2 regions of the Roseburia sp. genome follow, and region 2 is predicted to be linked to the other one. Evidence: riboswitches for the same ligand, from Rfam matches in the RefSeq annotation. Region 2 holds a riboswitch; the other holds the start of a gene.
What was found. Region 2 has a riboswitch for thiamine pyrophosphate ahead of thiT (energy-coupled thiamine transporter ThiT). Riboswitches for the same ligand answer to the same signal wherever they lie in the genome.
Positions count from the first base shown of each region.

Region 1: it holds a riboswitch for thiamine pyrophosphate, as region 2 does, so the genes downstream of both, thiC (phosphomethylpyrimidine synthase ThiC) here and thiT (energy-coupled thiamine transporter ThiT) in region 2, are expected to answer to the same signal.

Region 1 is NZ_JBGLEJ010000004.1:261,832-265,011, reverse strand. It holds gene ACDD58_RS04580 (Mini-ribonuclease 3) at 1-95, shown strand, start outside; gene rlmB (23S rRNA (guanosine(2251)-2'-O)-methyltransferase RlmB) at 108-848, shown strand; gene ACDD58_RS04570 (sigma-70 family RNA polymerase sigma factor) at 876-1,502, shown strand; TPP riboswitch at 1,783-1,906, shown strand; gene thiC (phosphomethylpyrimidine synthase ThiC) at 2,001-3,180, shown strand, end outside.
Region 2 is NZ_JBGLEJ010000002.1:18,525-21,704, forward strand. It holds gene ACDD58_RS00335 (sugar O-acetyltransferase) at 1-623, shown strand, start outside; gene thiT (energy-coupled thiamine transporter ThiT) at 749-1,432, opposite strand; TPP riboswitch at 1,839-1,959, opposite strand; gene ACDD58_RS00345 (ABC transporter substrate-binding protein) at 2,072-3,145, shown strand; gene cysG (siroheme synthase CysG) at 3,164-3,180, shown strand, end outside.

The DNA.
Region 1 (3,180 bases), on a different contig from region 2:
AGGCACTGATGGGATATCTGTATTTAAAAGATGAGTTTGAACGTCTGGTGGAACTGGTAAAGACAGGTGTGGGCGAACTTGCACTGAAAATGTAAAAGGAGAGAGTAATGGGCTACGAAGAGCTGAAAATAGAGGGACGGAATGCGGTGCTTGAGGCATTCCGTTCCGGAAAAACGATTGATAAATTATTTGTGTTAGACGGCTGTCAGGACGGTCCGGTACGCACGATCGTAAGAGAGGCGAAAAAATACGACACGATCGTACATTTTGTGGAAAAGGAACGCTTAGACCAGCTTTCTGAGACAAAAAAACACCAGGGTGTGATCGCTGTTGCTGCTGCATATGAATATGCCGAGGTGGAAGATATGTTAAAACTGGCAGAAGAAAAGGGTGAGCCGCCGTTCTTATTTATTCTGGATAATATTGAGGACCCACATAATCTTGGTGCGATCATCCGTACCGCAAATCTTGCGGGGGCACATGGTGTTATTATTCCAAAACGCCGTGCAGTTGGTCTGACAGCTACCGTGGCAAAGACATCTGCCGGAGCGATCAACTATACCCCGGTTGCAAAGGTAACAAATCTGACTGCAACGATGAAAGAGTTAAAGGACAAAGGAATGTGGTTTGTCTGCGCAGATATGGATGGAACCTGTATGTATGATCTCGATCTGAAAGGACCGATCGGTCTTGTGATCGGCAGTGAAGGCGAAGGTGTTGGCAGACTTGTGCGTGAAAACTGCGATTTTGTTGCGTCCATCCCAATGAAGGGGGATATTGATTCTTTGAACGCATCAGTAGCAGCAGGTGTACTTGCATATGAGATCGTGCGGCAGCGTATGCGCTAAATTTGCAGCGGGAGTCTTGGGAGGAACATGTTAGAGTCATATCAGGATTTGACAGACGAACAGTTGATCGCGGTATTAAAAGACAGCGGTGATACGGACGGAAAGATCATGGATTATATTCTGGATAAATATAAACCGCTGGTCCGCAAAAAGGCAAATGCAGTATTTTTAATCGGTGGGGAGACGGATGATCTGATCCAGGAGGGGATGATCGGTCTGTTTAAGGCAATCAGAGATTTTGATAACACGAAAGAAGCGTCTTTTTTTCATTTTGCGGAATTATGTATCACAAGACAGTTATATAAGGCAGTTGAGGCGTCAAACCGCAAGAAGCATGCACCACTTAATTCTTATGTTTCTTTCTATTCAGAAAACGGCGAAAACGGATATCCGCTGGCGGAAACACTGACGATGGATGGAATCGGCAATCCGGAGCAGATGATGATCGATCAGGAGAATGTAGAGCAGTTCTGGAAAAGGCTCCGGACACATTTAAGCAGGATGGAACGGGAAGTATTAGACCAGTACCTTGCGGGACTTCATTATCAGCAGATTGCAGAAAAGATGGGAAAGACGCCAAAATCCATTGATAATGCGCTCTCGCGTATTAAGGCAAAAATCCGTGAGATGAATCCTGAAATGGGGAAGATGTAAAAGATTTATCTGCTTTTTTGTGGATTGTCACGAAAAATGATTGTGCATGTTGCATAAAAAATAAAAGAGAAAATTGTAACATTTGTGAACACTTATTGAGAAAATCATGCTATTATAATGACTGTAAAAACCCCCCAATACATTATATATAGTTTTTGCTATACCCCATAGTAAAAATACCTTCTCCTAAAAAGACAGCATCGGCTGTCTTTTTTGTTGTACAAATATTGACAACTATCATAGATTCCGCTAGACTGAATGAGTCGGTAAAATATAATAGAAAACAACGCAGAGGGACTGCATGTCTGGGATAGTGCCTGGAGAGATTGCAGTTGAGAAGGTTAAAACCTGACTCTTTGAACCTGTCAGTTAATACTGTCGTAGGGAGCGTATTGGGAAGATGTTATCTCCTGTCGCACTTGCGGCAGGAGATTTTTTAAATCATTCATAGAAAAATTCTCATCGCCAGCAGTCTTTCATGCGAAAAGGAGAAAATGTATGGAACAGTATACAACACAGATGGATGCAGCAAGAAAAGGCATTGTGACAAAAGAATTAGAGATCGTGGCAAAAAAGGAGCGTATGACAGTAGAGGAACTGATGCCGCTTGTAGCAGAGGGAAAAGTTGCAATCTGCGCAAACAAACATCACACATGTATTGATCCGGAGGGCGTGGGGTCCATGCTCCGCACAAAGATCAATGTCAATCTTGGTGTGTCAAGGGACTGCAAAGATTATGATGTGGAGATGGAGAAAGTTATGGCGGCAGTCAATATGGGCGCACATGCTATTATGGATTTATCCTCTCATGGAAATACAATTCCGTTCCGCAGAAAACTGACCGCAGAATGTCCGGCAATGATCGGTACCGTGCCGATCTATGATTCCGTGATCCATTATCAGAGAGATCTTGCGACACTGACCGCAAAAGATTTTATTGATGTGGTGCGTCTGCATGCGGAAGATGGCGTGGATTTTGTGACACTGCACTGCGGAATTACAAGAAAAACGATCGAGCAGATCCGGAAACATAAACGTAAAATGAATATTGTTTCCCGCGGAGGTTCTCTTGTATTTGCGTGGATGTGTATGACTGGAGAAGAAAATCCGTTTTATGAATATTACGATGAGATCCTTGAGATCTGCCGTGAGCATGATGTGACCATTTCACTTGGAGATGCCTGCCGTCCCGGATGTCTTGCGGATGCATCTGATGTATGCCAGATCGAAGAACTGGTAAGACTTGGAGAGCTGACAAAACGTGCATGGGAGAAAGATGTACAGGTTATGGTAGAAGGACCGGGACATATGCCAATGGATCAGATCGCAGCAAATATGAAGATTCAGCAGACTATCTGCATGGGTGCACCGTTTTATGTGTTAGGACCGCTGGTTACTGATATTGCACCAGGATATGACCATATAACATCCGCAATCGGCGGAGCAATCGCAGCGCAGAACGGAGCAGCATTCTTATGTTATGTCACACCGGCAGAACACCTGGCACTGCCAAACGTGGAGGATGTAAAACAGGGGATCATTGCATCGAAGATCGCAGCACATGCAGCAGACATTGCAAAGGGTGTCCGTGGAGCAAGGGAGATCGATGATAAGATGGCAGATGCAAGACGTGTATTAGACTGGGATGCACAGTGGGAATGTGCAATAGATCCGGAAA
Region 2 (3,180 bases):
TGAAAAAAAGAAGAGATATGCAGCTTGCCTATATTTCAGATGAGGCTGTTATGGAGGAACAGGTAAAATGCAGAAAAATCCTGCAAAAACTTAACTTTGCAGATCGTTCCGATTTTGATGAAATTGCAAAAACTGTAAAAGAACTTTTGGGAAAATCAGATGGTGCATGGATCAATCCGCCTTTTTATTGTGATTATGGTTCACATATCGAGGTAGGTAAAAATTTCTTTGCAAATTATAACTGTACGATTATAGATGTGGCAAAGGTAAAAATAGGTGATAACTGTCAGATGGCGCCGAATGTAGCTATTTATACGGCGGGGCACCCAATTTATCCTGATACCCGCAATTCTGCTTTTGAATATGGAAAAGAAGTTACCATCGGGGACAATGTCTGGTTGGGAGGAAATACAGTCGTCTGTCCGGGAGTACATATTGGAGATAATGTGGTAATTGGTGCAGGAAGTGTTGTTACAAAAGATATCCCGGACTGGTCGATCGCCGCGGGAAATCCATGCCGTGTTATCCGTAAAATAACAGAAGAGGATAAAAGAAAATTGTTTCATGACGAAGAGATTGATGATGAAGCATGGGAGATGATATGTGCGCAGAAGGAAAAATAAAATGACGGTGCGGGAGCATAACTTTCGTTGATAAAAGAAAAAGCCTGCGTGTACGAAATGTGTATATATTGCATTTCGTACACGCAGGCAAAAAAGTAGTTGTTGTGGAACAAAATAAAACAATGTTACGATTCCACGGCATTCTGTTTTACGCGTGCCATTGCTTTTGCAACCGGCGGGATACTGATGATGATTAAGGTAATGACTGCCTCCGGTACTAAGTAAGAAGCCTGATATCCCAATGAATAAAGTACCGGGTTCATACCTTCTGGTGCATAGGATGCGAAAAATACAACACCTGAGATCGTAGCGAATATAAAGCGTCCGATCACACCGACGATATATCCGATCTGAAGTCCCCATTTTTTCTTATTGAAAAATCCTGCAAGACCAAGTGCACCAAATGCAAGCGGGTAGTCAAGCAGCATTTGTGGAATGGTATAAAAAATCGGTTCGGTGACAAACTGTACCAGACCGTATGCCACGGCTGTCATGATCCCGACATAAGGACCGTACCAGTATGCGATCAAAACAATAAAAAGCATGGAAAGTAATGTGACAGAGCCGCCCATCGGCATTTCAAACAGTTTGATCATGGAACATACCACGGCAAGTGCGATGGCAACGGCAGAGTAAACGAGCTGTTTGGTTGTTAAGGCTGCCTTGCGGCTTGCATTTTTCTGACGCACAAACGCTGCAACGATGAGCAGTAATGCGATGATTACGACGACGATTACGATTCCGGTCACAGTAAGGTGTACGGAGCCGTCTCCCCAGGCGCCTTCCGGTGTAGCAAAAAAGTTATTCATAAATCCTCCTTGTTTGATTCTGGTATCAAAAGGTGGTTTTCAATTTTTGGCTGTCAAGTTGCACAAAGTCGGATCTATTTTGTTCCGTTGTCCGAAAATAAGAAAAACTAAGTATGCCTGATTTAGATTTTCCAGGAGTGACGTGTACGTCTTAAACGTCCCGTCCATGGGACGTTAAGACTTTTGCTGCCATCCATGGCAGCAAAACACTATGCATTAACAGGCATACTAAGATTTTCTAATTTTCTCCCAAAGTCACAAAACGAGTCCCAACTTTGTGCAATTTGACAATCGCTAAGTTGTGAGCCACCTTTTGACACCAGAATCCTAATTCATGATAATAGAATGTTCGCGGAGCGTACATTCTATTGTATACAAACACGGGGGATTGTTTCTTACCAGAATAAAGTAAATGAAAACGCTTTCTTACGCCGGTATTATCCGGGTCAAGTAATAAGGGTCGATGAAATCATCTCTCAGCACGTTGTAGATACCATGTGGTATAAATAGCACCCCTAGCATTTGTATGGAACGTTTCACACTATAGCAATTAATGATGAAAAAGTCAAATGTTGACAAAAAAAGCAACAAAAAATATAATGTCAAAAATGTAGAAACAACTTGCGGAGGATGAAAGACATGAAAAAAATTTATCAGAAACTGGCACTGACAGGCGTGCTTGCAGCACTGCTTCTTTCAGCTGGCTGCGGGGGAGCAAAGGAAACTTCCGCAAATGAAACGGCAGGGGATGTGCAGGCTGTTGGGCAGAAAACAGAAAGCACAGCGGATGCAGAGCAGACGGAATTGTATACAGAGACATTGGAAGCAGATACCGGGGCATTAGAAACAAATATTGAGGCGCAGACACAGGGTTATACGTTCACCGATGATCTTGGACGTGAGGTGACAGTGAAATCTGCAGATCGTGTGGCAGCGCTGATCGGTAGTTTCACAGATGTATGGATGTTAGCAGGCGGAAATGTTGTTGCAGCAGCAAATGATTCCTGGGAGAGCCTTGGTTTAGAACTTGATGAGAGTGTGGTAAATCTTGGAAGCATTTTGGAGCCGGATGTCGAGCAGCTCATTGCAGCGGAGCCGGATCTTGTGATCGCAAGTGCAAATACGGATGCGGATGTTGCATTGGAGGAAACACTGACAAAGGCAGGAATTACCGTTGCCTATTTTGACGTCGCGAATTTTGATGATTATTTAAACATGCTTTCCATCTGTACACAGATTACCGGCAGAGATGATCTCTATCAGAAAAATGGTCTGGATGTGCAGAAAGAAGTGGAAGAAATGAAGCAGAGAGCGGACGGCAGTAATCCGACTGTATTATTCCTTCGGGCAGCATCAAGCAATGTAAAGGCAAAGGGCAGTGACGGAAATGTCTGCGGAGAAATGTTAGCAGACCTTGGCTGTGTGAATATTGCAGACAGTGACGAGAGTCTGTTGGATGATCTTAGCATGGAGGCGATCATTGCGGCTGATCCGCAGTATATTTTTGTGACGATTCAGGGAAATGACAGTGATGCCGCTATGAAAAATGTAGAAGAACTTCTGACCTCTAATCCGGCATGGGCATCTTTGACTGCCGTGAAAAACGATCATTATTATATCCTTGATAAGCGCTTATTTAACTTAAAACCGAATGCAAAATGGGGAGAGGCTTATAAGCAGCTGGCAGATATTTTATACCCGGAGATGAAGTAAGAAAGGTTCGGTTTGAAAATGGCATATTTTCCGTT